DNA from 2 places in the Pseudoalteromonas sp. SW0106-04 genome. Region 2 is predicted to be linked to the other one. Evidence: riboswitches for the same ligand, from Rfam matches in the RefSeq annotation. Region 2 holds a riboswitch; the other holds the start of a gene.
The links. A riboswitch is a leader RNA that binds a small molecule or an ion and turns the genes downstream of it on or off. The one in region 2 is predicted to bind lysine.
Positions count from the first base shown of each region.

Region 1: linked by a shared signal. The riboswitch ahead of dapA (4-hydroxy-tetrahydrodipicolinate synthase) and the one ahead of lysC (lysine-sensitive aspartokinase 3) in region 2 are both predicted to bind lysine.

Region 1 is NZ_BCAI01000003.1:324,137-339,492, forward strand. It holds gene W04_RS06135 (methyltransferase) at 1-863, opposite strand, end outside; gene W04_RS06140 (ABC transporter substrate-binding protein) at 945-2,009, opposite strand; gene ilvA (threonine ammonia-lyase, biosynthetic) at 2,057-3,616, opposite strand; gene ilvD (dihydroxy-acid dehydratase) at 3,616-5,472, opposite strand; gene W04_RS06155 (branched-chain amino acid transaminase) at 5,559-6,482, opposite strand; gene ilvM (acetolactate synthase 2 small subunit) at 6,537-6,779, opposite strand; gene ilvG (acetolactate synthase 2 catalytic subunit) at 6,776-8,437, opposite strand; gene W04_RS06170 (TraB/GumN family protein) at 8,921-9,808, shown strand; gene W04_RS06175 (response regulator) at 9,783-11,480, opposite strand; lysine riboswitch at 11,629-11,820, shown strand; gene dapA (4-hydroxy-tetrahydrodipicolinate synthase) at 11,943-12,830, shown strand; gene W04_RS06185 (2,3,4,5-tetrahydropyridine-2,6-dicarboxylate N-succinyltransferase) at 12,859-13,599, shown strand; gene W04_RS06190 (PLP-dependent decarboxylase) at 13,599-14,801, shown strand; gene W04_RS06195 (succinylglutamate desuccinylase/aspartoacylase family protein) at 14,804-15,356, shown strand, end outside.
Region 2 is NZ_BCAI01000005.1:66,152-81,507, forward strand. It holds gene W04_RS07710 (ATPase) at 1-892, opposite strand, end outside; gene W04_RS07715 (hypothetical protein) at 893-1,441, opposite strand; gene W04_RS07720 (hypothetical protein) at 1,438-2,712, opposite strand; gene nhaD (sodium:proton antiporter NhaD) at 3,027-4,274, shown strand; gene W04_RS07730 (GNAT family N-acetyltransferase) at 4,522-4,941, shown strand; gene W04_RS07735 (peptidoglycan DD-metalloendopeptidase family protein) at 4,934-5,470, shown strand; gene W04_RS07740 (hypothetical protein) at 5,482-5,826, shown strand; gene W04_RS07745 (hypothetical protein) at 5,858-6,313, shown strand; gene W04_RS07750 (hypothetical protein) at 6,614-7,087, shown strand; lysine riboswitch at 7,245-7,417, shown strand; gene lysC (lysine-sensitive aspartokinase 3) at 7,498-8,847, shown strand; gene W04_RS07760 (4'-phosphopantetheinyl transferase superfamily protein) at 8,819-9,532, opposite strand; gene W04_RS07765 (sodium-dependent transporter) at 9,623-10,945, shown strand; gene W04_RS07770 (2-hydroxyacid dehydrogenase) at 10,964-11,944, opposite strand; gene W04_RS07775 (glutathione peroxidase) at 11,910-12,422, opposite strand; gene W04_RS07780 (NAD(P)-dependent oxidoreductase) at 12,520-13,404, shown strand; gene sbcB (exodeoxyribonuclease I) at 13,422-14,873, opposite strand; gene W04_RS07790 (cytochrome b/b6 domain-containing protein) at 15,235-15,356, opposite strand, start outside.

The DNA of each region.
Region 1 (15,356 bases), on a different contig from region 2:
CGTTTAAATTGCTCACGCACCAACTGATCAAACCCGAGTCGCCATAACACCTCTTTTTGCCGCACGCGCCGCACTCGCTGTGGTGCTGTCACAGTTTGTTGCAGCGCAAGTTTTAGATCGCTGCTGGTCAACCGCAATGAGCTTGCCTGTGCAGCTGCGCTCATTGGTTGGTAATAGTCGCCATTGATAAACAAATGATAGCAACAGGGAGAGATTGAAATACGCGGTGTTTGCTGCTGACAGGCCTGACGCAACAAGGCTTGATGCAAGCCACCGCAAGCATGCAGGGCAACAGCGTGATCACACTGCTCAATTAGGGCACTAAAATCATCTGTCACTACATTACCTTGGTGAAAGTGAATCGGTAAGTTTAGCTTATCCGCTAGCTGTTCACCTTGCTCACATAGGTGCTGCTGAATTTCCACACTGTGCACGGGCACCTGATGTTGGTGCGCGAGGAGGCGCCCAAGATGACCTTTACCCGCACACCACTCCAAGATGGTACTGCCTTCCTGCACAGGGGCGAGCCCATCAACAAAGCACTGTAGCTGGGTCAATTTACGGCCTTTAATACCATTACTTAGCCAAAATGGTAGCGCTTTAGGCTGTGCTTGTGTGCTGATAGGCAAATCGGTTAGTTCTGGCAACTGCGAAAGCTGGTCAATATGAGTACTGAAGTAGTCTATTAACTGTGATGGTTGGGCATCAAGCTCAGCCACTTGCTCATCACAGAGATTCTCCAGCACCGTTGTCAGTTCAGGCCAAGGGTAGTGCTCGCATGAAAATGCCACACATTGCCAGTAACCTCGAGTGTCATTAAGCAATTGATCTAGGCGTTGAAAGTGCGATGTTAACGATGGCATGAGAAAGACTAACGGACTGCAATTGTTAGATTATATCAAATCGCTTGGCTCAAGCGCAGAAAACTTTATCTCGCCACTATACTATTTAGATTTTCGCGCTTGCACCACGAGTCGAACATAAGTCGGAACGGCAACTAAGATGATCGCAATAGCTAAAATGAACATCCACGACAAGCGCATACCACTTTGTTGCATTGGCTGATACATAAAACCGCGAAAGTACTCCTGCATAGGTTTATCATCCAGTGCATAAAGCTCTGCAATCAGTCGCCACCGCGCATCAGACATTGCACCTAGCGTACTGCCCGTTCGCATCATCAAAGGTTTGAGTTGGTCTGCTTCAAAAGCCAGCTCTTGTAGGCTTTTATCAACGGCATAATGACGCTTAGTGAGGGCAATACTGTGCTGTAGGTTGAGTAACGCGTAACGCCAACCGCGCATGCTCGCTTGATAAAAACGCGCGACCACTTCAGGCTGAGCATCAAGGAAGGTCTGTGATGTAAACAACACGTCACCGTATACATTGAAGCCATGTTGCTTTGGGCATACGAGACGGTAATCAATACCTTGCTGCGCCAAGGTATAGGGCTCGTTGGTAATGTACACCTGAATGGCATCGAGACGCCCTTCAATCCAAGCAGCCAATGGCGCCTGAGCACCAATATCAACAATCTCTGGCTGTATGCCTTCATTGGCAAGCATAGTGATAAGCTCAGCATTCTCACTGGCGCTAAGCGAGCTGATTTTCTTACTATCGAAATCTTGCGGAGCGAATATTGGTGAGTGTTTCTTTACTAGCCAGCAATAGGGAGAGGATTGCATCAGTGCGGCCATTGCGACTACAGGCTGGCCCTGCAGACGATGCTTAAGCAAACCGGAGTGACTGATACCAAACTGAGCATGATTATCGAGCACCTTGGCCACGCTGTCAGTGTCGTTACCAACAGCCTCGACAATGTCGACCTCTAAGCCCAGATCACGGTAATAACCCAGCTCTTTGGCAACATAATAACCTGCAAATTGAAATTGATGTCGCCATTTTAACTGTAAGGTCACTTTAGTAGGGCTGGCCATTACTGAAAAAAAAGGGCCAAAAAGCAAAAATAAACTCAGTAGGCCCTTTTTCCATTCCATGCGCTGCTTCACTGTACTTCCTTGTGCTAATGCTGTTAATACTATATTAAAGCTTAGGCTTAAATACCAGCTTGTTGGGCAATTTTACCCTCCTCTTCGCAGCCGTTGTGTGCGAGAAACTGCTGATAACATGAATTACCTGTTTCTTCTACAAACCCATATCCAAGGCGTTTCAAGTGCTCATCAAAGGCATTGTAATCTTGTCCGGGCACTTCAAATGCCGCCAACACATTACCCAGCGCAGCACCGTGATTACGATAGTGGAATAAGCTAATATTCCATTTGCTCCCTAAAGTATCGAGAAACCGCGCTAGCGCACCAGGGTATTCAGGAAATTCAAAGCGCAGCACCCGCTCTTGTAGCTGCTGTGTTGGCTTGCCGCCAACCATATAACGCACATGTAATTTGGCAAGCTCGTTGTCGGACATATCAACATAGTGATAGCCCTGATGTTCAAGCTCACCGAGTAGTTCTTCAAGCTCACTAACACCTTGACGCAACCCGATACCGACAAAGATTTGTGCTTCACCCGGGCCGGCATAACGGTAATTAAACTCAGTGATCGCACGCCCGCCTAAACATTGGCAAAAGCGCTTAAAGCTGCCTTTCTCTTCTTTAATAGTCACCGCCAATAACGCCTCGTTCTTCTCACCGAGCGCCGTTCTCTCGGCGATGTGACGAAGACGGTCAAAATTTAAGTTCGCCCCGGAGAGCACCGCCGCTAAATTAGCTCCTTGCTGAGCCTGTGTTGTCGCCCATCTTTTTAGCCCTGCCAAAGACAGCGCGCCGGAGGGCTCCGCTACAGCGCGCGTGCTGACAAAAATATCTTGTACCGCAGCGCAAATTTCATCACCACTGACGGTCACGACTTCGTCGCAAAACTGCTGCGCCAGACGAAAGGTTTCGCTGCCGATGGTCTTCACCGCAACGCCATCGGCAAAACTGCCCACCCGCTCAAGCTCTACAGGTTTTCCAGCGGCCATAGCCGCTTGCAAACAGGCGCTTTCCTCGGCCTCCACAGCAATGATGCGGATATCTGGGCGCAGCGATTTGATATACACCGCCATACCGGCTAACAACCCGCCGCCGCCAACCGGGACAAACACCGCATCCAACTGCGGAAGCTGCTGCATTAGCTCGCGCGCAATCGTGCCTTGGCCAATGATCACATCGGGATCATCGAATGGCGGCACAAACACCGCCTGCAGTTGCTCGGCCAGTTTTAAGGCATGGGCTTTTGCAGCATCAAAGTGATGGCCGTGTAAAATCACCTCACCGCCGAAGCCACGTACTGCATTGACCTTGATCTGCGGCGTGGTAAGGGGCATCACGATAATGGCTTGATGCCCTAACTCGGTGGCACTTAACGCCACTCCTTGCGCGTGATTACCAGCTGAGGCGGTGATCACCTTGCTGCCTTTTTCCAGTTGCCTTAGCTTGTTGTAAGCGCCCCGCAACTTAAAGGAGTAAACGGGTTGTTGGTCCTCACGCTTAAGCCACACCTTGCACCCTAGCTTTTGCTCTAACGCAGTCAGTTCACTGACCTCTGTGAACTTAACCAAAGGCTCCATATTGGCTTGGATAATAGCGCGAAAATAGTCAAGCTCGGAGGCGGCCATCAGCTTAACTCCTCAAGCTTTTCAAGGTCGCGAACAGCGCCTTTGTCCGCACTGGTTGCCAACAGCGCATACGCCTTGAGCGCGGCTGTTACAGGACGATTACGGTTGAGCGGCTTATATGCATCTTTGCCACGTTGCTGCTGTTTTTGCGCCCGCGCCTCAAGCTGCTGCTGCGATAAACTCAGATTGATACCTCGGTTGGGGATATCGAGTACCACTTCATCCCCATCTTCAACTAAAGCAATCGCACCGCCACTGGCAGCCTCAGGAGAAACATGGCCCACAGAAAAGCCCGATGTACCACCGGAAAAGCGGCCATCGGTAATAAGCGCACAGTCCTTGTCTAAAGCCATGGATTTTAGATAACTAGTCGGGTACAGCATTTCCTGCATGCCTGGGCCGCCCTTGGGACCCTCGTAGCGGATCACCACCACATCGCCTTTTTGTACTTGGCCGCCTAAAATGCCCTCGACTGCATCGTCTTGTGATTCAAACACCCTAGCTGTGCCTTTAAACACTAACATGTCATCACTGACCCCCGCGCTTTTCACAATACAGCCGTTGGGAGCTAAGTTGCCATAAAGCACCGCCAGCCCACCATCTTGGCGAAAGGCATGTTCGACACTGCGAATACAACCCTGCTCGCGGTCCAAGTCCATCTCTTGCCAACGGTAATCCTGACTCATGGCTTTGGTAGTGCGGATACCAGCAGGACCAGCACGGTAAAATGTGCGCGCCGCCGTGTTCTCTTCTTTGCTGGCATCATAGCGAGCGATCACCTCGCCAAGATTGGCACCCCCGACGTGGCCAACGGATAAATCCAGCTTATCCGCTTTCGCCAATTCGTTGAGAATGGCCATAATCCCGCCAGCGCGATGCACATCCTCAATATGGTATTGCTGCGTCGCAGGAGCGACTTTACATAAAAATGGGGTGCTGCGTGAAAGCCTATCAATATCATTCATATCAAAATCCACCCCTGCCTCTTGGGCGGCGGCTAATAAATGCAGCACCGTATTGGATGAACCGCCCATGGCGATATCCAACGTCATTGAGTTCATAAAGGCAGCCTGATTGGCGATATTACGCGGCAGCACCGAGTCGTCTTCTTGGCCATAGTAACGCTGACATAAATCAACGATGCGTTGACCGGCTTCAACATAAAGCTGCATCCGATCCTTATGCGTTGCTAACGTGGTGCCATTTCCTGGAAGAGCCAAGCCTAGGGCTTCCAATAAACAATTCATCGAGTTAGCGGTAAACATACCCGAGCACGAGCCGCAGGTTGGACACGCAGAGCGCTCTACTTGTTCTGAGTCTTCATCGCTGACACTAGGGTCGGCGCCTTTGACCATGGCATCAACCAAATCTAATTTAATGTCGATATCCGCAAGGCGAGTTTTGCCCGCTTCCATCGGCCCGCCAGAGACGAAGATCACCGGAATATTTAATCGCAATGCGGCTAACATCATCCCTGGGGTGATTTTGTCACAGTTAGAGATACATACCATGGCATCGGCACAGTGAGCATTAACCATATACTCCACCGAATCGGCAATGAGGTCTCGTGACGGCAGAGAATACAGCATGCCGCCGTGACCCATGGCGATACCGTCATCAATGGCGATGGTATTAAATTCACGTGGCACCCCACCGGCATCACGAATGGTATGTGCCATTAGCTCGCTGAGCTGGTTCAAATGCACGTGCCCTGGCACGAACTGAGTGTATGAATTAACCACCGCGATAATCGGTTTTTTAAAATCGCTGTCGTTCATGCCGGTCGCTCGCCAAAGCGCCCGAGCCCCTGCTCTTTTGCGTCCTTCGGTGGTTGTTGCGCTACGCAGTTTTGCCATGTTTACCTCTATATATTTGCAAGCACAGCCGTGGCTGCCTTGACTTACCTCATTCCCAAAATAGTGGTGCTAGTGGCACCTCGTCGTTAGTCGTTTACGTACTCTAGCCAGCCGCGCGGGTCTTCACTGCGCCCTTTGACCAAATCAAAATAGGCGGTTTGCAGCTCTTCGGTGATAGCGCCACGCTGACCTTCGCCAACCTGAATTTGGTCGACACTGCGCACCGGAACGACCTCGGCGGCCGTACCGGTCATAAAGAATTCGTCGGCAAGGTACAATGCCTCACGGGCTATTGACTCTTCACGGACTTCATAGCCGCGCTCTTTGGCAAGCGTCATAATGGTGTCGCGGGTCAGGCCAGGTAAAATACAGGCGGTGGTAGGTGGCGTGTATAGCACACCATTTTTAATCACAAAGAGGTTTTCGCCTGCTCCTTCACTCAAACACCCATTGGTGTCTAAGGCAATGCCTTCAACATAGCCGTTACGCTTGGCTTCACCTGATATAAGCTGCGAAGACAAATAGTTGCCGCCCGCTTTTGCCGCCGTGGGCATAGTATTAGGCGCTAGGCGGTTCCATGAAGAGATACATACATCAACGCCTTGAGCGAGACTGTCCTCACCGAGATAGGCGCCCCATTCCATGGCCGCTACGGTGACATCGGCTAGGTGTGATTTGGGGTTTAACCCCAAACCAACGTGACCTAAAAAGGCAAACGGGCGCAGATAAGCATCGCTAAAGCCATTTTGTTTCACCGCTTCTTTACACGCCTGATTTAACTCTTCCAGTGAAAACGGGATTTCCATGCGGTAGATTTTTGCCGAATCAAAGAGCCGCTTCATATGGTCAGTTAAACGAAAAATAGCCGGCCCATTAGCGGTGTCATAGGCACGGATCCCCTCAAATACCGAGCTACCATAATGTAAGGCATGGCTTAATACGTGCGTGGTGGCTTGCTGATAAGGGATCATCTCGCCGTTGTGCCAGATTAATTCGGATGTTTGTGTCATGTGTTAATACCTTCTTATAAATCCGTGTTGCTGTGCGCCTTGCTGGTCGCAGCGCTAAATCGCTTGTTGTTGTAGTTGTTGCAAAGTCACGCTTTGCACATCTACCAGCTTATTCAGTTGTTGCGTTAAAAGATAGATGGGTTTGTCGCTGTCGACAGTCATATTGATAGCATAATGCTCTTCACTGCTGGCTAATTCCAACGCCGTTAGCTTGAAACCACGGTGGCGAGCAACTCGTAAAAAGCGTTCAACGGCGACGGTTTGATTGGCAAGATGTAAAGTTAAGCGATGTTTCATGGTTGCCCCTGTTGGTTTGTTTGCGTCAGCATTTGATCGTTCGCGGCACCTGGCGGTACCAATGGCCAGACGTTATCGGCATCGTCAATGCACACATGCAGCAAATACGGGCCGTCACTGCTGTGCAACTCGCTAAGCGCAGCCTGTACTTGATCCTGAGAAGTGATGCAGCGCCCTGCGATGCCAAAAACGCGCGCTAAAGCGACAAAATCTGGATTGTCAGAAAGGGTCGTTTCACTGTAGCGTTCAGCGAAAAATAGCTGCTGCCATTGGCGCACCATACCCAACCTTTGGTTATCAATAACCACGATTTTGATATCTAAATTATTACGGCGGATGGTGGCCAGCTCTTGAATATTCATCATGATGGAGCCATCACCAGAAACCACCACCACGGTATCTTCGGGGCGGGCGATTTTCGCGCCAATGGCAGCAGGTAAACCAAACCCCATGGTCCCAGCACCGCCGCTACTTAAGTGGTTGCTCGGGTGGCTAAATTGCATGTGCTGCGCGACCCACATTTGGTGCTGACCAACGTCACAACATACCACTGCATCGGCACTTAGCTGCTGCGACAGTTGATTAAGTAAAGCTGGTGCATACACGGTTTCACCGGGGTAGTCGTAGCGCCACGCATGCTCTTGGTTTAGCTCCTCAACATAGTTACACCATTGCGGCTCGCTGACAAAACACTGCAATTGCGGCAGTGATATTTTTAAATCCGCCACCAGCGATGCATCTGTAGGCTTTCGCTTGCCAACTTCAGCAGCATCGATATCAAGGTGCACAACTTTCGCGTTCGCCGCGAACTTAGTCAGGTTGCCGGTCACGCGATCGTCAAAACGGGCACCAATACACAAAAGCAGGTCACATTCTTGTACCGCCAAGTTAGCGGCCTTAGTGCCATGCATGCCTAACATGCCCAAATTAAGTGGATAATCCGGTGTGACGCTACCTAACGCCTTAAGTGTTTGCACCGCTGGCATATTGGTCTTGTATAGAAACTGCATGAGTTGTTGCTGGGCTCCAGCACTTTGAACCCCACCACCGATATAGGCCACTGGCCGCTGAGCCTCGCTGAGCAACTGATTAGCCAATTGTACTTGTTGCTGGCAAGGTTGCGACGTCGGCTCTGATTCGGCTAGCCAAGGCTGGTAATGCGCCTCATTCATTTGAATATCTTTTGGAATATCAACAAGCACAGGGCCTGGACGACCACTTTGAGCTAAGTGGATGGCTTGTTGCAGGGTATGCGCTAAATCTTCACTGCGCTCAACCATAAAGCTGTGTTTAGTGCATGAAAGAGACATTCCCAAGACGTCAACTTCTTGGAATGCATCCGAGCCGATTGCCGCTGTGGGCACCTGCCCGGTGATGGCTAATAACGGCACGGAGTCCATCATGGCATCGGCAAGGGCGGTGATCAGGTTTGTGGCTCCCGGGCCACTAGTGGCCATACACACACCCAGTTTGCCACTACTGCGTGCATAACCCACAGCGGCGAAGCCAGCTCCTTGCTCATGGCGAGTTAAGTAATGAGTGACTGGAGATTCATAAAGGGCATCGTAAATGGGCATGATGGCCCCACCAGGGTAACCAAATACCTCGTTTATGCCCTCTTTGGCTAATATGTCGATCACTAATTCTGCGCCAGTCATTTTTCCTCATTCCTCAATGTGTTAGCCCATAAACGAAGAAGCCCCCCGAACTTTTCAGTGCGGGGGGCTTCTTTGCGAAATTTCTTTTTTAACGCACTACAAAGCCCCCGTGGTAATAATAATCACCACGACGTTAATCACTAGGACTAGGCTAAGTTGCGTATTCAACATGTACTTTTCGCTTCGCTTTTTTAAGTTTGTTACCGCATTTCTGCGCTCTTTTTCTATTAGTACCTTGGCAGCCCTTCTAAGTCAACCATAAAAACAATGCGAAACAACTAAAAATTGCGACGTTAATCACATAAAAAAACCTTAATAGCCAATTAAGTGAAAAATAATTCCAACTTTTTCATTGCGACATTAAAACGTATTTAACATAGCGTGCTGTAACAGCTGAATATTTTTAGTAAAAATGGTCAGCCAATAGGCTAAATTACCGAACTCAGTTACACTGGCTAAAAACAACTACCTCTGGATACCATTATGAAAAAAACCTTCTGGCCACTGCTGTACATTTGTTTTGCATTTTTCACTCAGCTCTGCCTCGCAAACACCACTCCGGCACTGTGGCAAGTGGAGAAAAATGGCGTTACTTCCTATTTGTTTGGCACTGTGCATGTTGGTGATGAAGCAATGAAAGGCCTCCCCTCTTATGTTGAGCAAGCAATTAGCCGCAGTGATAAAGTGGTCGTTGAAGTAGATATTAGCGCGCTCTCACCTATGCAAATTCAACAACGCTCCATGCCGCTAATGATGCTGCGTAACGGCCGCACGCTAGAAACTGAACTGAGCAGTAAAAACTATCAACGCCTCAGTGACTATTTTGCACAAAAGAGTATTAATATTGCCATGTTCTCAGGCTTGAAGCCTTGGGCCGTTTTACTCACTATGGTGCAAATCGAGTATCAAAATGCAGGCTATTCAGAGCAAAACGGAATCGACAAGCAAGTGTTAGCTAAGGCAAACGCAATAGGTAAGCCGATAATGGAGCTCGAGTCGCTAGAGCAGCAACTAGAAATGTTCAGCGCCTTAGATAATTACGCTGATGAAATGGTCAACGATACTTTTCGCCAACTCAAAGACCTCGACCACTATTTTGCTCGATTGATCAGCGCGTGGAAGCAAGGAGATACTGACATACTGAGGCAGTACTACCACGATGCTTTTGATGACTCTGAATTCGGTCAACTTAACGAGCATATTTTACTTATTGAGCGTAATCAAAACTGGGTCGCACAACTTAACCAGCCAATGCAGCAGCAGTCACTGTTTATCGCCGTAGGTGCGCTCCATTTACCGGAAAAAAATGGGCTCGTTAACCTACTGCGCGAACAAGGATTCACGGTTACGAAAAGGCAGCCCTCTCAATAACGTGTTTTTTCAATAACGCGCTCAACTGCTGAGTATTGACCGGCTTGTTAAGTACGGCATTGGCGCCGACAGTGATACTCTGCGCGATGCGATGCTCGTCTTGACTGGCAGTCACCAAAAAAATAGGCACGCTGAGCGCTAAGCGCTCACGAATCTCAATAATGGTACTTATGCCGTCTTTGTTTGGCATATTTAAATCCATTAATACACATTGATAGTGATGTTCTAGTAATTTATTGAGTGCTTGCTCACCATCATCAACAATGGTGGTGTTAAAGCCTATTTGCTGAGCTTGTTTAGCAAGCACTAACTGATTTATTGGGTTATCTTCAACAATCAGAATATCGCCATGCTGGCTGCTTGGCTCTAACCGGGCTTTGTCGATAGTAAGTACGGGCCAAGTTAGCTTGGCCTCAGTGCCTGTTGTGGTACTACGAATCGTAAGGCTTCCACCCACCTCTTGAGTTAACGCATACACGAGGCTGAGACCTAATTTCGCGCCTTGAAAGTGCTGTACCTGCTCGGTGTTGTAATACACAGCATTCTGCTGAGCAGCCTCAATATCAGCAGTAGTAATGCCATCGCCGTTATCTTTAACGACAACACTCAGCAGCCCAGCTGGTTCATGGTATTCAAATTGCACATGCACCGCAGCGCGCGTATGTATAAAGGCGTTGCTCAATAGCTGATTAACTGCTTGGATTAAATGCAGATGATCAGTTTGTGCTTGAACAGGTAGGCTATCTTCACCCTCGACACTCAATCGCTGCAGGGTTTCAGACTTAAGCTGCCAAGGCGCCAATATTGCACTCACCGTTTGCTTTAATGACTGCTCGGTCACTAAAGTAGTAAACGCTCCCGATTTAAGCTTCTGTAATTCCAACATTTCTTGCACTAGCGCCTGCAAATGTCGGGCGCAGCCCAATGCCGTTTGCTGTTCTTCGCGACCAGCCGCAGTATGAGAGTCCAATAGGCCAATAATCCCCGTGATTGGCGTCATTAGCTCATGACTCATATTAGCTAAAAAGTCAGATTTTACCCGATGCGCATGCGCGGCTTGACGCCGTTGGTAACGAAGCCGATAAAGAATAGCTGACACTCGACGTGTCAAAGGATTAAAGATGAGCCACCACTCACATAAAATAGTAGCAATGGCTGCCAGCGTTAAAAGGGGAATAACAAGCTGTAAATGTTCTATTTTTTGCTTAGATTTTGACTCTAATACGGTGACAACAGCATCTAAGTCCTGCAATAACGACAGTAGTTTTTGACCCTGAAAAGCACTTAAAGGTGCATCGCTGCGACTCGCTAACTGCACATACTGGCGCACCCGACCATCCAAGCCCTGCTGGTGATAAAGCGCCTGCACCTGAGGGCTTTGCTGCACCAACTGTGAGCCTAATAAAAACTCATGGTTATTGTAAAAGCGCATAGTGGCACGAGCGAGTTGCTGCTGCTCAAATCTTACAGCACGGTCATTGACGGCCAATTTATGCAATGCAATCTTCTGCGAAAGCATCCGCTGCATACCCGCAATGTTTATTACTTTTGCGTCATTTCGCTGCATATTGATGCTTTTCATCACATACACTGTAGAGCTAAGTATGACAACAACAAGCACACTGGCTGCCCAGAAATAACGTTTTTGTAAGTGTTTGGTAAGACGTTGCATAAGAGGGGCCTTTGCAATAACCCCTTAATACTGACACAAAATCAGCCTTTGTAAAATTTGTTCTCGCTTTAGCGTTGACAGCGTTAAGCATAAAGTGATTGAATAAAAAGGCACCCTTATTGAGTCGGCCGCATGTGCTGTGGTCGCAAGGGCTAGAAGAGGAGCGTCATTCAGGTAGTTATGGGAAGGAGAGCAAACTCCAAAGCACCATAACGAGGGGGATGTACGCCGAGAGACCAGTAAAGTTTGCTACTTACTGTCTCGGGCGCATGGGTTGAATCCCAGCGACTGTCACCATTAGCGCTTAGCGCTATGTTTTTGGTGGAGAGCTTCTGGTCTTAGTAACGCTGGGCCCATTTGGCTCTGTGTTTTAAGCCCATTCGCTCTTCGAATTTAACCAGTTCGATGCGAGGCGGGCAACCCCTTCCTAATTCAATCGAACTCGCACTAAGTTCGTGAGAGATGACTACAACTCATTCTTTAGCAGATACCATTGTCTGGACAGCATTGATCACTCCGATGCATGCTGACGGCAGTATTGATTTTAACACCTTAACCCTACTTGTGCGCGAGCAAGAGCAAGCGGGAAACGGCATTCTTATTCTTGGCTCTACTGGTGAAGCTCTGGCTCTCAGTATAGATGAGCAACAAGCCGTAGTTCATCACGTTACAGCGCTCACCTTGCGTGTGCCAATGATGGTTGGCGTGGGCGGTTTTAACCTTAGCCAGCAACTACAATGGCTTAGTTTTTGTAACCAACACCCCATAGACGCCTACCTTCTGGGAGCGCCCCTATATGCTAAACCGGGTATTCAAGGGCAGCTACATTGGTACTCGGCACTACTGGATGCCAGCAAAAAGCCGTGCATGTTGTACAACGTGCCCGGACGCGCTGCAGTTAGTATTCCCCCTACGGTCTTAGCACAGCTACAACAGCACCCACTGTGCTGGGCACTTAAAGAAGCCAGCGGTGATATTGCACAATTTGAGGCTTACCGCGAAGCCGCGCCTGAGTTAGCAATTTTCAGTGGCGACGACGCGCTGATCCCTTATTTTGCTCAGGCCGGTGCAGCGGGCCTTGTATCTGTGGCCGCCAACGTCTGGCCACAGCAGACACAGCACCTGGTACAAAAATGCCTTCAAGGACAAAGCGTCAATGCCTTTGTCACCTGGCGCAGTGCAATTGATGCGCTGTTCAGTGCAGCCAATCCAGTGCCCGTTAAGTGCCTTTTGCATGCTCTTGAACGCCTCAACAGCCCGGTGTTACGACCACCATTAAGCCACCTTGAGCTTAATGACACACAACCACTTCTTAATGCTCATGAACGCATTGTTGCGTGGGCACATTGATAAAATTAGTTAACAAGGTACCTCAGTTATGAGTTGGTTAGACTTACTAAATGACCTCGAAAGCGGCCACGTACGCGCCGCAACACAAGACGAACACGGCCAATGGCACGCCAATGTGGACGTAAAAAAAGGCATTCTCGAAGCCTTCAAAAATGGTAGTAACACCGAGTTTGCGGGCGGCTTTGTTGATAAGCATAATCTAGCTCCTCGCGGTTTTAGCGCCCAAGATAATGTTCGTATGGTGCCTGGCGGTAGTGCTGTGCGTCGAGGCGCTTACGTTGCCCCTGGCACCATTATCATGCCACCTGCATATATCAATATTGGTGCCTTCATCGACAGTGGAACTATGGTCGACAGTCATGCCTTGGTGGGATCATGTGCGCAAGTGGGCAAAAACGTTCACCTTAGCGCCGCTGTGCAACTAGGTGGCGTGCTCGAGCCAATTGGCGCTAACCCTGTGGTGATTGAAGATGATGCCTTTATCGGCGCGGGCTGTGTCATTGTCGAAGGGGTGGTGGTTCGCCAAGGTGCGGTACTCGCCCCTGGTGTACGTTTAAGCGCCACTATCCCAGTATATGACTGCGTTAACGAGCGACAACTCGATAAGGGCGAAGCGATTCCGGCCAACGCCATTGTTATACCTGGCTCGCGCCCAAGCTCTAGCACTTGGGGACGCGAACAAGGGCTCAGTATGAGCTGTGCGCTTATCGTAAAGTATCGCGATCAGCACAGCGATGCATCGCTGGAGTTAGAAGAGGTATTACGCTAATGCCTGTCTCTGGCGCATTGTTAAACGCTTTTGATACCCTCACTCAGGAGCGCCACGAGCCTTGTTTTGTCTACGATCTTGACAGCCTACGTAAGCACCTTGATGAGCTGATGGCGCAAGATGTGGTGAAGTTATGGTATGCGGTAAAAGCGAATCCTTTATCTGCGGTTATCGAGACTCTGGCAGCCGCTGGCTTTGACTTTGATGTCGCCAGCAGCGGTGAGCTCAACCAGGTGCTTTCACAGCATGTTGGTGCACAACGCATCCTCAACACCGGGCCGGCAAAATCGCGCCAGCAGTTAGGCGAATTCTTAGACGCTGGGGTACGTACCTTTGTATTGGAGAGTATCAATCAAGTTCGCTGGCTTAATGAGCTGGCGTATAACCAAGGTATTGAAGTGGATGTATTGCTCAGAGTGCAGTTGCGCTGGCCAGAAGGTGAGCGTAATCCGCTCGGTGGCAATACCCTGACTCCGTTTGGCTTAGCGCCAGAGCAGTGGCAAGGGCTCTACTTAGCCGACTACCCTGCGCTGAATTGCATTGGCCTGCATATTTTTCAGTGGGGCAACATGCTTGATGCGGCCCAGCTGCTTCACCTATGGCAAAGCATGTTAGCGCCATTACAAGCACTCTGTGAACGCCTTGGTTTTGCCATGCAAGTACTGGATTTAGGTGGAGGCTTAGGCGTTCCTTATGACAGCGAAAGCAGCCCGCTAAAGTGGCAGGATGTGCTCGGCGCACTGCGCGATATTAAGCGTCAAAGCGGCGTAAAAGAGTTGTGGATGGAGTTGGGCCGTTACGCCGTCGCACAATGTGGTTACTATTTAGACCCCGTCATTGAACAAAAAACAAATTATGGTGAGCGCCAGCTGATCGTCGCAGGTGGTATTAATCATCTTTTACGTCCCGCTGTGGCAGGGCAAAACTTCCCCGCGCAGTTATTACGCCGAAGTACAGCCGAACAGGTAAACTATCGTATCCATGGACCTTTGTGTACTGCGCTGGATAGCCTAGGACAACACTCGCTGCCTGAGGATATTGATGAACATGATTGGCTCGTGTTTATGCAGGCCGGAGCCTATGGCTTCACCGAGAGTATGCCGTTTTTTCTGTGCCACTCATTGGCTGGTGAATACGTGTTTGAACACGGCACTTTGCGCGTGGTTCGTGAGCCACAACCGGCCAGTTTTTATCTGAGGTAAATATGCATCCTGTCAGTCAAGAAAACTTTTATGTGGGTGAGGTAGCCAATGGCCTGCCGTTAACCATTCCAGTTTACCGTTTAAAGGGTAATGGCACAGGAAAAAGCGTGTATATTCAGGCCAATATGCATGGCGCAGAGGTGCAAGGTAATGCCGTCATTTACCAACTATTAGAGCAGTTACAGACCCTCGAGCTTAACGGCGACATCACCCTAGTCCCCTATGCGAACCCCATTGGTTGCAACCAAAAATCAGGCGAGTTCACGCTGGGTCGCTTTGATCCTATTACCGGTGTTAACTGGAACCGTATGTATCATTACGATAGCCAGTTGCCAAAGACGATGGCCGAGCAATGCGCACACCTGTCTAGCGGCGAAATTCGCGATACATTTCAGCACGCGCTAATTGCGAGTATCGACGCTCAACTTGAGGCCCCTGCGCACACGCTGTCAACGGGTAAGCGCATCGCTTTGCAACTTCAGCAGCTCGCACATCAAGCCGATATCGTTTTAGATTTACACACCGGGCCGATATCGACTCAGCATTTGTATTGTC
Region 2 (15,356 bases):
GCGACTCAATGGCCGAGAGTTGCTCATTGAGCTCGTCATTTTGCGCCTCGAAGTACTCGGCGTACTCGCCCAAGGCAACATCTATTTTCGGCCCATAGGCGCCCAGCTTCCCCTTGAGCGCGCTTTGATGTTCCAGCATATTTTCCAAGGCGGCAATGGGCTCTTGCATGGTCTCTAAGGCATTGAGCTCGCGGCGGGCTCGGTTAACCTTATCAAAGGCGCGTTGCCACACTTCGTAGAAGTCTACATGGGCGTTGGACATATGACGTTCAAACACACGCAGCATAAAGCGTTTAACATCGCCGGCCCCGAGCTTATGAAGGTTAAGCATACGGCGAAAAATTTCTTTGTAAGTAGGCGCGTCGCTGACATTATTAAGCGGGATCATGCGTAAGTTAATATCGCCGTCAAAGGGTGTAGCACCGCCAATCAGCAAGGCATTGAGCTCTTGCGCCTTAAGCTCGAGCGGCTGGTAGCCTTTGTCTTGTAAATGCTTAAATAACCGGGTGTACTTAACGATGCGTTTATTGTCGGTAAAATCCTCTAAATTTAAAGCGCCGTTATAGCAAAAGTACTGATGAGCGAAACCCGCTATTTTACCCAGCCCAGCAACGCCGATGACCACTTTGCCATGGGGAAGATCGGCCTCCAATAAAATGTAGGATTGGTCGGAGGCAAAATAAAACTTTCGGGTTTCCTCTAAGTCATGGCCATCCCACTCGGTGAGCCGCAAATCGTTAATCAAAGGAAACTGTAAGGCATTAATGACCGAGCTTTTTCCGGTGTTATTAGGGGCACATATGGAGCTACTTTTATGTAAGGGGATAACGCACTTGGCATAGCCAGCAGTATTTAACAAGGCGAGTTTGCTTAATCCGTGTAACTGCTGCATTTATAGCTCCTCGGCGCTTTCTAGCGCATCACTGTTTACTTCTAATAAGGCATCTAAATAGCGATGGATAGGCGCGAGCAGGCGAAAGGCATGGTCTTTTTCTTTGCATAGCCCTAAGCGCACCATGCGCATTAACACGTCTTTGCGCAGTTCGGTGCCAGAGAAAATCTCCAGTTGGTCGAACAGCACCTTGTTGTGTAATACCAACTCTTGGCATAGCTCTAAATCCACTTCACTGTCGAATAGTGCACGCATTGGGTCTTTACCGGCATTGGCGTAATGTTCGATTAAGGTGTAGATAAAAAGCGCGATGGTCCGCGATACTTTGCCCATATTGGCAGTGCCTTCATCCATTGCAAAGTAATAAAAGCCTCGCGCATCATGCACTAGGGTGTGGCCTAAGGCCGTAAATAACAGCTCGTATTGGTCTAACTGTTGGTCTAGCTCTTGCCAGGCCAAGTTGTCTTGCTCGCTGATGTGATAGCCACTGACTAGTTTTTTGTTAATGTAATGCAGTTGCGTTAGCTGCGATAAATCAATCTGACTCATACCGGGTCATTACTCTCATTAGTGGGCTCGCTGGCGGCAACGAAGGGGTACAAGGTAAAGCGCTTGCCAGCGAAGGTCTTTTGTTCGGGGTGGGTATCTTGCTCGAGTGCTAAGCTCGCGTCGTTAATAAGCTTTTGGTACAAATAAAGTAGCTCATCGGCTTCTAGTTCTGGGTAGGAGCCAGTGAGTACATCGATAACTTGTTGTTTGCCTGCGCGCTTTTTATTGTTGCTTTTAAACAAAGCGCGCACATCGCCATAAGCGGGGATCGCTGGCGGTGTATAGGGCGCAGCTTGGTCGCCATCGGGTAGCTCAAAGTCGTGCTCTTCAAATTCAGCCAACCCTGCCATATAGGCTGTTAGCTGAGCATGACTGCCGAGCTGGTGGCGCATCGGATCGGAGGCAAAAAATGGCTGATGGGCACTCATAACCGTGTCTAACCCGCGCTTTCGTATGTGTGCCAGTACTTTTGCTGCCTGACGGGTGATCAGTGTGTTTTGTCGTAACTCCTCACGCAGTGGCATAAGAATATCGGCGCTGTGGCGCAAGCTTTGCTGACCCACTTGATGCATATCGAGGATACGAGTGCGCAGCTGCTCAAGCATGCGAATACTGGCGCTGTCACGGCCACTTTGCTTTAGCGTGTACAAGTGCGTGCTGAGGCCCTGCTCAATGGCATCAAAGCACAGCTGAAATGGGCCGTTAATATCGAGCATGGCTAACATCGGCTCGATGTACTCATCGAATGCTTCAATAACGGCTTTGTAGCGTTTTGCCAGCGACAAGTGCGAGGCGTCAGACTTGGCTTGTTCAACCAAGTTGTAAATGGCATTTTCGTTATGTCGATAGAGCTTAACGATTTTGCGAACCCGTTCATCCATAATTCGGCTGTAACGACTAATATCCATGTAATCAGCATCATCTACCGCTTGTGCCAATTTAGTGCTTAAGCGTTGCAGGTCCTCCACCAAAACGTGAATCTCTGCGGCCACACCGAGACTTTCATCTTGCAGCAAGTAAGCGGCAAAATCACTAATGGCGCGGTTAATCTCCAACTGCGAAGACTTGGCCAAGAGCACCAAGATATCTTGATTGAGTAGGCGGTTAGTTTCTTTGTATATTTGCGCGCCGGAATAGTGGGGAAAGTGCTGCTTCACTATACTCTGCACTTCTTTAATACTGAAATCGCCCATCTTGTAGCGTTTGATCAGAGTTTCCAGCACCGGCCATAGCTCTGTCAGCGTATTGAGAACGCGCTTGGCTAGTATCATGTTATGTATTCTTTGTGCTTGGCAATGGGGAGCGATTATAACGAAAGCGAACTAAGGGTAAAACAGCTTTTGCGCCGTTGCGCAAGCTTTACACGGGGGGAGTAAAAAAATTGTCATATTAGCGTATTTGGTAATAGCCCCGGGACATAAGCGGTGTTAGAATTCGCGCCGCTTGCAGACCAAAAACCTGTTATTGGTCTGACAATTAACCCAGGGTACTCCTAAGTTTGTTTTTTGTAGCGCGGGTGTGTGCATACGGGCAGTAAACTTAGCAGTATTGTTCTATTCGCCTATAGCAAGGAAAAATACCAAAAATGGTCAGTGCGCTCATCTTGACGCTCATTGCCGTGGCCTTTGTGCTTATTGTCGTGGAAGATGTCATCCACGTGAATAAGGCCAAAACCACGCTGTTTTTCGGCACCCTGTGCTGGATCATCCTCTTTATCTCCCCACTAAACGGTCACTCCCTCGACCACATTAAGCATGAACTCAATGAGAATATTTTAGAAATTGCCACCCTTTGGCTATTTTTAATGGCGGCAATGACCTTTGTTGCCTATCTCAATTCCAAAGGGTTCATTCAAAACTTAGTGCAACGCGTATTGCCCAGCGAAATCAGTGAGCGTAAATTAATGTTCCTGATTGCTGGTTTTGCCTTTTTGTTCTCGTCGATTTCCGACAATATCACCGCAACCTTAGTGTCGCTGGCGGTGGTGATGTCGTTGAAGTTAGATGGGCGCAAACTGGTCAAGTACGCCACGTTAATCATCTTCGCGGTTAACTCAGGGGGGGTGTCGCTTATTACTGGTGATGTCACCACGCTCATGATCTTCCTTGCTGATAAAGTCACCATCGCCAACTTACTGCTGCTAGTGGCCCCAGCAGCACTGAGCGTTATTGTACTCGCTGCGTTGTTATCGATGAAAATGAATGGTCGAGTGAGCTTCGCTTTGGGCGAGCCTAAAGCGATAGAAAAGACCGATATCACCATTGCGGCGATTTTTATCTCCACCATTGTCGGTACTCTAACCATGAGTGTGCTGTATTCCATCCCGCCTTTGCTGACCTTTTTGTTCGGGCTTTCGGTGATGTTCCTAAGCGCCCAGTTCTTGATGCGTAAAAAAGACGTGAATAAAAAAATCATCGACTATATTCGTGAAATTGAATACGACACCTTACTGTTCTTTGTCGGTGTGTTGCTGTTGGTCGGCGCGCTAAAAGAGGTTGGGGTGCTGGCGCAATTTACCCACTTGTATGAAGTATTGGCACCAAATCAAGCCAACTACTTGATGGGCATACTCTCGGCAGCGGTGGATAATGTGCCACTGACCGCAGCGTTATTAAAAGCGGACATTCACATGCAAACCCGCGACTGGCTCGCGTTTACCTATGCCACCGGCGTGGGTGGGTCGATGCTGGTTATCGGCTCGGCGGCAGGGATCATTGCCATGAGTAAGGTGCGTGACCTTACCTTTATGAGCTATCTACGCAATACGGTGTACTTATTAATTGCTTATTCAGTAGGTTACAGCGGAGCCTACATGATGGGTACGTTTGTTTAAGTACTACAAAGTGGTATATCATTGACAGCACGAGGGCCTTTATTTTGGCCCTCATAACGCACACATATAGGCATGGATTGCGATTACACGGTAAAAAGGATTGGCGCCAATTTTTTAGTTATTAGCAGTGATGTGCACCTTGGTTCTTAGAACTGGTCGTTGATCGCTGCAAAACATTTCCTTTCTCTGTAAGCTTCGCTTTTTATATCGGTGTTTAATTAATTGCATCTATGTATTCAGAGGTCGTATGACGTTAGAAGTAATACAGAATCCAGAACAAGACTTACTCGACTTTATTGCTCAGCAAATCAGCCAATACAATTGGGCTCATTGGCAAAATGTAGAACGTAAGCCTTTAGCGGTTAGCTGGCGCGATGAACAAGGCGAAGTAAAAGCCGGAGCCAGTGGCCGTACCTTTGGTCATTGGTTGCTATTGGATTATCTTTGGGTGAGTGACACATTACGTGGGCAAGGCATCGGCTCACAGTGTCTCACTGCCATAGAACAAGCCGCTGAGGCGCGCGGGTGCACGTATGTGCTGCTCGATACCTTGGATTTTCAGGCGCAACCGTTTTATGAGCGCCATGGCTATGAAACACAATGGGTGCAACAGCAATATCCGCTTAACGGCAAAAAGTATTTTATGAGCAAACAGCTTCATGAGTAAGCCGATACGGTACTTAAAAAGAACAAGGAGGTTAGTTTTGGCGGCATTACTGTTTGGTTTTATATTCGCGTTTCTTGTGCCCGAGCCGGTGACTATTCCCGTGCATGGGGCAAGTAGCGCTGATTGGCATCAAGATACTTTTTGGTATGAACCTTGGGGAAGCTCTGGGGTGCATAAAGGGGTCGATATTTTTGCCAATAAAGGTACTGATGTGGTGGCCGCTTCACATCATTTGGTGATTTATCGTGGACAGTGGCCAAAGGGCGGCAATGTGATTATCGCCCTCGGACCAAAATGGCGATTACACTATTATGCTCATCTAGACAGCTTCAGTGATAGCGATCGTCGTTGGTTTAGTGGCGGTGAGCAAATAGGCAGTGTTGGCACCAGCGGCAATGCCCAAGGTAAAGCTGCTCATTTACACTACTCATTGGTGACTTTAATTCCTTACTTTTGGCTTATTGACAGCGCCCCCCAAGGCGTCAAGAAAGCCTTCTACCTCAACCCTATAACTTATTTCGATAACTAACGGAGCAACGGATGCGATTAGTATTACTGGCTTTGGCGTTTATTCTACTGCTATGTAGTTGCGCAGAACCCGTCCCTGTGCAAAAGCGCGATTATGTCGGGCACTGGCAAAGTCCAAGCATGAGCTTATTGATTCTCGAAGATGGCACAGTGGCCTATAAACGCTATAAAAACGGGGGATCTACCTCAGTGGAAGGGCCGTTGCAATCATTCGAGGGTGACGACTTCAGTGTTGGCATTGGTTTTTTCAGCACCACCTTCATCGTCAACGAGCCACCGAACAACAATGACGGTCAATGGACTATGGTCGTTGACAATGAACGGCTAATAAAACAACCGTCTGCCTACAGCCACTAAATTCAGTTTTCATCAAACAAGGAAGACCCCAGTGAGTCAACTTACCCGCAAAAAGCAATTTGCCACGCGTGCGGTGATCACCCGCGCTTTATACACCGGTGCACTGTTTATCTATGTACTGTTTTTTATTAACTTTATGATGGAGCAGAGCTTTTGGGCGCAAGCGATATCGGTGTTGATATTTAGCTTTATGCTCAGTGCCCAGTATCAATGGAGCATCGAGCCCATACGCTGTAGTGCCATATTTGTTGAGCATGGGGTGCTGAACTTACTTGATACGCCGATAAAGCTCGCTGATGTCAAAGAGGTGATTTACTGCCAGCACCAGCGTTATGAACATATTGTTCGTTTTCGCTATCACAATAAAACTTTTCAAGACTTTGAGCTTTCCTCAAGTGACCTGATAGCTGATTTACAGCTTTATCATTTTTTAGTGGCCCAAGGCTTGGTGGTGCGCATGACTGAGGACAGTAGTCAGTTTTCTTAGATATTGGCGAGTGCTCACTATTAGCTTATTTCATGACGATTTTATTCACAGAAAAGGTAACTTTATTTTGCACACAATATGAGGCGTTTATTTCTTGAAATAAAGTTTTTATAAATTGATTGTTGCGTAATTAAGGAATTACAACGTTGGCATTTTTAATGAAGAAGAGGTGTTTAGGTTTATTTATTGTCGATAAGGTAATAGTGGTTTGGGTGAAAAATAATCAACTCAGTTTTTGTTTATATAAATGATGGTTTTATGTAGCATTTTTGTTTCCAACCTATTGTTAAGGAAATAAAAATGAGACAAAAAATTTTATCAGCTTGTGTGGTGGCCTTGCTCTTTTTCGTGGCCAATGATGTATTTGCATCTAGCTCACAAATAAAAGTAACAGACTACAATACCTTCTATGATACCCAAGTAAACAGTGCAAATTGTGGAGGGTATTGGGACGAGCGATTAGTGAGAGTCTGTGATTATAGAACCGAGTTAGTAGACGTTTCTTACAAACGTTGTCACTACAGGCTTACTGCTCCGGCTCCTAATAGCGATGCGCCAGAGTGGGAAACTCGCGTTGTATTATCAACACAAAGTTGCCCTGCAAACTGGACAATTGCCGGACCTTCTGGCCAGGCTCCCGGTGGCGTGTATATGCATCAACACAACTCCTATTTCACTCAACAAGAAGAGCAAACCGTCGAATATAATTGTCGTATGGAAACGCGAACTGTTTGGGTGCCAGTTGATGGTGAGCATTGCCCCATACAACCTTAATGAGAATCCATAATAGGCAATACACAGGCAGGCTGCGGCCAACCTGTGTATCCAAGCAATCATTAACCGCCAGAACACCATCCAGTGAAGTGTGATATTGACTTCTAGCCGTCTGCTAGGTACATTGCTGATTCACATTTGGTCTCAAGACCGAATGTGTCGCAGAAGAGGTGCGATAGCTAGGTAGTAAACGTGAGGCCGACGACCGCCAATGACCGTTTATGAGGGAGACTATCGCCGAGGAAGTGCATTGTGCGTCGCAATGGCTTTCGGTTCTTGAGGCTGAATCCTCGGAACTGTCACCTGTAGGGGTGGAGGGCTTCTGGCAATGGACATTCTTACCTTTTTAGTCTTGCCAAGTTCTCCTGATTGTATTTGAAAAATAACTCGTTTTTCATCTCGGAGAGATAATGAATCAGGAATATTCTGTCGCCAAGTTTGGCGGCACTTCAGTAGCCGATTATGGCGCTATGAGCCGGTGTGCACAAATCATCGCTGCTAATAATAATGTGCGTGTGGTGGTCGTCAGCGCCAGTGCCGGGGTCACCAATCACCTTGTAGCGTTATGCCAAAGTGCATTAACGCCTCAGCAGCGCCAAGCGCACATTGATGGGGTGATCGCTATCCAGCTTAATATTCTCGAATATGTTAGCCTTGATGCCGATTTAGCCCACGGCTTTGATGTCACCTTGAGCGCCTTTCGCAGCAGTGCTGAGCAAGCACCACAATCGAGCGCTCACAGCGATGAGCTACTGAGTTTTGGCGAGCGTTTCTCTTCTTATTTGTTTACTCAGGTATTACGCGAACATGGCGTGGCGGCAACGCGCTTTGATGTGCGTTCTGTGCTCAAAACAGATAGTCAGTTTGGCAAAGCCCAGCCCAATATTAAAACAACAGCGCAGCAAGCCCATGCCCAATTGCTGCCGTTGCTTAAAGATCAAGTGGTTGTCACTCAGGGCTTTATGGGCAGTGATGACTATGGCGATACCACTACCTTAGGGCGCGGGGGGTCGGATTACAGCGCGGCCCTACTAGCCGAGGCGATTGGCGCGAACAGCGTATATATTTGGACCGATGTGGTCGGTATTTTCAGCACCGACCCCAGAGTCTGTGCCAAAGCCGCACCCATTGCCTACTTAAGCTTTGACGAAGCCGCCGAAATGGCAACCTTTGGCGCTAAAGTCTTACACCCAGCGACTATTTTACCTGCTGCACGCAGTGGCATCAGTGTGTTTGTCGGCTCCAGTCGCGAACCACAAGGAGGCGGGACGTGGATACAAAAAACGCCACAAGGAGATACTTTAGCGGGTGTTCGCGCAGTGACTCAGCGTAAAAACCAAATTCTCTTGACCCTGAAAAGCCCAGAAATGTTACTAGCGAGCGGCTTTTTAGCGCGGGTGTTTACTATTTTGAGTGAGCATAACATTTCCGTTGATTTGGTCACGACTTCGGAGATAAGTGTCGCACTGACGCTCGATAATGCCCCGAATGCCAGCCGGCCGGAGCTGGATCAACAAGCTCTTGAGCGTTTAAGCGAGTTTTGTCATGTGTCAGTTGAGAATAACCTCACATTGGTGGCGTTAATTGGCTCGGAGATTGTGCTGCGCCAGAGCGAGTTGAATTTAATGCAGGTGCTCAGTGAGTTTGATATTCGCCTCATTTGTCACGGCGCATCGAAACATAACCTGTGCTTCTTAGTTGAGCAAAGCCAGTCTGATGCAGTGGTGCAAACTATTCATCAACAGCTGCTGGAAGATTAACAGTAAGCACCGGGCGCTGCGTATCGGTGATAAGACTGATATCAAAGTGCCCGGCAAATAGCTCCTGACAATACACCTGGCCATCAAGGGCGGCGATAAGTTCCAAAATGGGCTGGCCTAACAAGGTGGCAATAGGTTGCTTAGTCGCTTTTGCGTAGGCTTCTTTTAATGTCCAAACTCGGAAAAAGGTCTCAACATCGCTGCCAATATCTCTTGCCTCGGCCTCGGGATAATAGTGCGCTGCGAGCTTCTTAAAGGCGCGAGAGTTGTCTATTTTCTCAATATCCACACCTAATAAGACTGAACCCCGCGTCACTGCTACAGCAATGTGGCCATGAGCGTGGCTGATGACCACCCGTGCATCGAGAGGATGACCATCAATGCTCAATATCAGCTGCGCCTGGTCAACGTCAAATTCACTGCACCAAGCAGCAAGAGGGTAGTCGCGATACTGCGGGTATAGTTGTCGCGCAAGCTGTTTTATGGCCCAGCGTGTGGCGCGATACTCCTGCTGCGCCTGCGTCTTTTTACGCTTTGCTAAGACCGCTTGCTCTGTACGGTGCAAATGTGAGTCATCTAATTCACCGTGCGCTTTAGCACAATAAAGCAACACCACGTCGCTGTGCTTGGCATGTTGCTCGGTATCGGTCGGTAAAGGTGAAAAGCAATAGGCAGGGTTTAGCATCAAGGACATTCCGATAAGCGTGGCTATGACTACTTTGTTACGGGTAATTATGATTTAATAGCGGCAAAACAATAACAGATATCCCTGCGAATGACGAATAAGCGTGACGGTTTCCAAAGCCGTATAGGTTTTGTACTAGCGGCAGCTGGTGCAGCAGTAGGCCTAGGTAATATTTGGGGTTTTCCAACTCAAGCAGCGAATTACGGTGGCGGTGCTTTTTTACTGGTGTATTTCATTGTCATCTTTGCCTTGGCACTACCGGCACTGTTCACTGAGCTGTACTTGGGCTACGCCGCTCAAGCCAACCCGGTACAAGCACTTAAACGTGCTTGGCAACCAAAAGCGGAAAAAATAGGGGCAGGGGCTGGTTATATCGGTTTAGCCGGAGCCATTGTCATGCTGAGCTTTTATTCTATCGTGGCTGGGTGGATGTTGGCCCATGCCTTGGCGCCGCTGTGCGAGATGCTAGGTATGAATGACGCTGCCGCATTTTTAAGTGGCGACTCTCTTGCCCGTAACCTTATTTTCACGCCGTTGATGTTGGTGTTAACTGCAAGCATTATTTTAAAAGGGGTTAAATCAGGGATTGAAGCTTGGTCGCGGCGATTAATGCCGTTGCTTTTGGTGCTGTTAGTTGGCTTGATTTTCTACATCGGCTCGTTACCCGGCGCCGGTGAAGGCTTTAGTAATTACCTGCAACCTGACTTCACTAAGGTGTGGGACCCAGATTTAATCATTGCTGCCATGGGACAAGCGTTTTTCTCATTGTCGCTGGGGGTAGGGTGCATGATGATCTACGGCTCTTACTTAAAGCCTGGGGCTAATATCGGCAAGCTGACCCTGAGTGTGGCCGCCCTTGATACATCGGTGGCGTTTTTGGCCGGCCTGCTTATTGTGCCCGCGATTTTTGTCGCCAGCCACAATGGCGTGGAAGTATTCCAAAACGGCAAACTCATTGGCGAAGGGCAACTGATCTTTGCGGTGCTCCCGCAATTGTTTAATACCATGGGCAGCATGGGGCTGGTGATTGCTTTGGCCTTTTTCGTTCTCATGTCTATTGCTTCGCTGACCTCGACCATTTCTTCGACCGAGATCCCAGTGGCGTTTTTGCTGGAAAATCATGGTATCGGCCGTAAAGCAGCCACTTGGCTGGTTAGCGCCGTAGTGATGTTGGCATCGCTCACCATCGTATTTAACTTCGATTGGCTGTTTGGCTTAGTGATCCAAGTATTTACTCAGTACCAGTTGCCTTTGATGGGATTGTTCTACTTTCTTACCCTCGGCTGGGTGTGGCGTCGTGGTAATCAATTAGCGCAATCTGACAAGATGAGTATTGTGGCGCTGCGCTGGTATATACGCTTAGTATGTCCAGTGCTGATGACCGCCGTGTTTATTAATGTGGCGCTGAAATAGCCAGCGCCACTTTATGTTTTAAGGAGCGCAAACGCGATTGGTTAGCGCTTCACCTTTGGCGTATTGCAGTAAATTATCAAAGGTGGTTTGCACGATTTGCTGCAACGCTTCTTCGGTGAAAAATCCTTGATGCCCAGTGATCAACACATTTTGGAAGGTGAGCAGGCGGGCGAAGACATCATCTTGAAGAATCTCCTCTGAGCGGTCTTTAAAAAACAACTCCGACTCTTGTTCGTACACGTCTAACCCCAAATACCCAAGCTGACCGCTTTTTAGCGCATTGATACAGGCCTTAGTATCGAGTAGCGCGCCGCGCCCGGTGTTAATCAACATAGCGCCGCGTTTCATGTGGCGCAGTGCGTCGCTATTTATAATATGGTGGGTTTGCTCGGTTAAGGGGCAATGCAAGCTGATAATATCGCTTTGCGCTAATAATGTGGCTTTATCAACCAGGGTAAAGTCGCCTTCAGGTTTTGCTGGGTCGACAACCAATACTTTGGCGCCAAAACCGTTCAGTATACGGCACAGCGCCAGCCCTATTTTACCGCACCCGATAAGCCCCACGGTTTTGCCGTGTAAGTTAAAACCCAGCAGGCCGTTGAGGTCGAAGTTATCCTCACGAACACGGTTATAGGCTTTGTGGGTTTTACGCGATAGGGTCAAGATCAGGGCGAGACAATGCTCTGCCACAGCCTCTGGGCTGTAGGCGGGCACCCGTGCAACCTCAATACCTAAGCGTGCGGCGTGGTCTAAATCAACGTTGTTAAAACCTGCACAGCGCAGTAGAACCAGCTTAATACCTAGCTCGTTGAGCTTATCGAGCACCTGCTTATTGGCCACGTCATTTACAAATACGCACACGCTGTCGCACCCTTGCGCCAGCGAGGCAGTTAGCTCATTAAGCTGAGCATCAAAGAAGTGGACCTCAACGTTATCTGGACAATGTTCGCTGAATGCGTGTTGCTCATACCTTTGCGAGCTGAATAGGGCTAATTTCATCAAGTTGACTCTCTATTACCGCACGAAGGGTATCGGGTTTGGTCCGAGGTGCGTAGCGGTTCACCAGTTGGCCCTGAGAGTTTATTAGAAATTTAGTGAAATTCCATTTTATTGCCCGGTTTTGTGCAATGCCCCGAGTGTGTTCTTTTAAATAATTAAACAGCGGGTGGGCGTCAGGACCGTTGACCATTACCTTACTAAACAATGGAAAGCTAACATTAAATGTGCTGGTGCAAAAGGCTTTTATATCCTCATTTGAGCCTTGCTCATGGCGGCCAAATTGATTGCAAGGAAATCCCAATACCACTAAGCCCCGCTGTTGGTAGTCGCTAAAAACACGCTCCAACGCACTATATTGATTACTAAAGTTACAGGTACTGGCGGTGTTTACAATGAGTGCAACGCGTCCTTGTAACTGTTTAAATGAATAGGGCGTGCCATCGATGAGGGTGGCATTGAAATGGTAAATACTATCCATTGTGAGCTCCATAACTCAAAACAAGGCGTTTTTGTACGATGCCTTTGTTATACTTTTTTGCGTTTTCTCGAGGCTATCAGGCAAATAGGTCAAAATTATGTCAAAAATGTGTACCTTTATCGGTTTAGGCGTCATGGGCTACCCCATGGCCGGGCACCTGCAACAAGCAGGGTTTGATGTGTGTGTATACAACCGTACAGCGTCAAAGTCGCAGCAGTGGGTAGAGCAATATGGCGGGCGCAGTGCTGCAACGCCAGAACAAGCGGCCCAAGGCGCAGACTTTGTGTTTGTATGTGTTGGTAATGACGATGATGTGCGCAGCGTGATTTATGGTGAACACGGGGCGCTGGCGGGTATGCACGAGGGAGCTTTGCTGGTTGATCACACCACCACCTCCGCCGAGCTTGCCAGGGAGTTGGGTGACGCTGCGAAAGCCCAAGGTATTGCCTTTATTGATGCGCCGGTCTCTGGTGGCCAGGCGGGCGCCGAAAATGGCGTACTAACCGTGATGTGTGGCGGGAGCGATGCGGCTTTTGCCAAGGTGCAGCCAGTGATGGCAGCCTATAGTCGCTTTAGCCAATTACAAGGTGATATCGGCAGCGGCCAGCTCTGTAAAATGGTAAATCAGATTTGTATTGCCGGTGTGGTACAGGGCCTGGCAGAAGGTTTACATTTTGCGAAAAAAGCCGGGCTCGATGGCGACAAGGTGGTAGAGACCATCGCCAAGGGGGCAGCCGGGTCTTGGCAAATGGAGAATCGCCATCAAACCATGTGGCAAGGAGAATATGAGTTTGGTTTTGCCGTTGATTGGATGCGCAAAGACTTAGGTATTGCTCTTGATGAGGCGCGCAATAACGGGGCTAGCCTAGGTCTTACGGCATTGGTGGATCAATACTACAGTGACGTACAAGCTATGGGCGGTGGCCGTTTTGATACCTCCAGCTTACTGGCGCGGTTGGAAAAGCTGAACCCCAGTAAGTAGCGGTATACGCCCACAAGCTAAAGGCTTTGGGCGTAGTGGTATAGGGCTTTGAGCACCGCCATATTGCGCTCATTGCCTTCATTCTCGTGCACTAGGTTTTCTAGGCTGAGCATGAAGTCTTGCGCGCCGATAGAAGGGCTGTCCTCGCCATTCATCAGCTTGTTTTGACAGTACTTTCGCCACGAGTCAAGCTCGCTGGGGGTCAGCGTTTCCGGCCAATTACGGGCGCGATAACGAAATAGCAAGGTGGTGAATTTATCATCTTCAAAGTCTATGTCTAAACCGGCGAGCTGCATGGGTTCAGTGGCGCGAATAATATCAAACTTGGCCTTATCACTGTTGCTGATAAAACCACTATAAAGTTGATAGTCGGGGTTGCCAGTATCAGCAAACTGGCGCGTGTCGTTAAACACTTCGGCGACCTTATCGCGTAATTCGGGGTGGGCCTTTAGTACCTTTAAGTGGGCTAAACATTGTTCGCGATCGATACCCAAACGCTCGGCGTTCTCTGGCAACAAGGTTTTCGCGGGGGCAAGAATAGGGCATTTATTCACATGCACTAGTTTTAAGCCAATCGGCGCTTGCCCAGGAGGCAGTTCATCATGACGGGTATAGAGATACTCGCGTAACTGCTCGACACTTAAATCCAACAGCGGTTGCGGGTCTTGCGTTAAATTAAAGCACACCACCGCGTTTTTATTACTGGGATGAAAGCTCATTGGCGCAATCCAAGTCGTGCAGCCTTGGCTTGCAGGAATACGCGAAGAGGTATGCACTAGCGGCGTCATGTTATAAACATCCACCAAATCAAGCAGCGCTTTTTTATGGCGCAACGAGAAAAAGAAGTGATACAGCTTGGGCTGCGTGTCTTTAATCAGTTTTGCCAGCGCAATTGTGGCTTTTACATCGCTCAGGGCATCGTGGGCATCGGCGTGCTCAATGCCATTGGCTTTGGTTAGGTCTTCAAGGCGGAAGCTGACGCTGCCATCTTCCTTTTGCGGCCAGTTAATACCTTGCGGGCGTAGGGCATAACAGGCACGTACTAAATCAATAATATCCCAACGGCTATTGCCATTTTGCCATTCACGAGCGTAAGGGTCATAAAAATTACGGTATAAAGTGTAGCGGCTAACCTCATCATCAAAACGAATACTGTTGTAACCGGCCACACAGGTATTCGGGCGGGCGAATTCGTCATGAATTTTAGCGATAAACTCTGCTTCATTAAGGCCATGGCGCAGCGCATGCTGCGGCGTGATCCCTGTGACTAAACAGGCCTCGGGGTGAGGCAGATAATCCGGCGCCGGACGGCAATACTCAATAAGCGGCTCACCGATGATATTCAGATCTAAATCGGTGCGAATACCAGCAAACTGACTGGGACGATCTTTTTGCGGGTTTGCCCCCCAAGTTTCATAATCGTGCCAGTAGATTGTACTCTGGTCATTGTCGTTTCTGAGTTCTGCCATATTATTGCTTTTCCATATAAATCAGTGTTTTGCTGCTTTACTACTTTGCCTGTTGTTATTATGTGTCTTCGTAATCGTCGCGCTGTGTGTATAAATATGTGTATACTTTTCCGCGAAAAAGGTGTCTATTTTTAACGCTGCTTAGCGGCATACGATGATGCAAATTGCTCGGCAAAGAATATGCACTAGGCATACTAACACATTGAGCTGATTTAAGAATAAAGGTAACTATCCAGCTCGCCTGTTTAACTTGCTAAATGAGTGTTTAGGGCCATAACGGGGAATGGGAGCCTAAAGACACTCACTATAAAACGCGTGTAAACAGCTCGTTTATTTAAGCTTTCAACCTATTCGCCAAAGGCTAGTCGCGCTTTTTGCGTTGCCCGGTGATCATGGGTGGTATTAGCGGGATGCGCCCCCACCAGCTAACCACGATAACCGCAATAATATGGATAATGGCGATGGCATACAGGGTATTAGCTG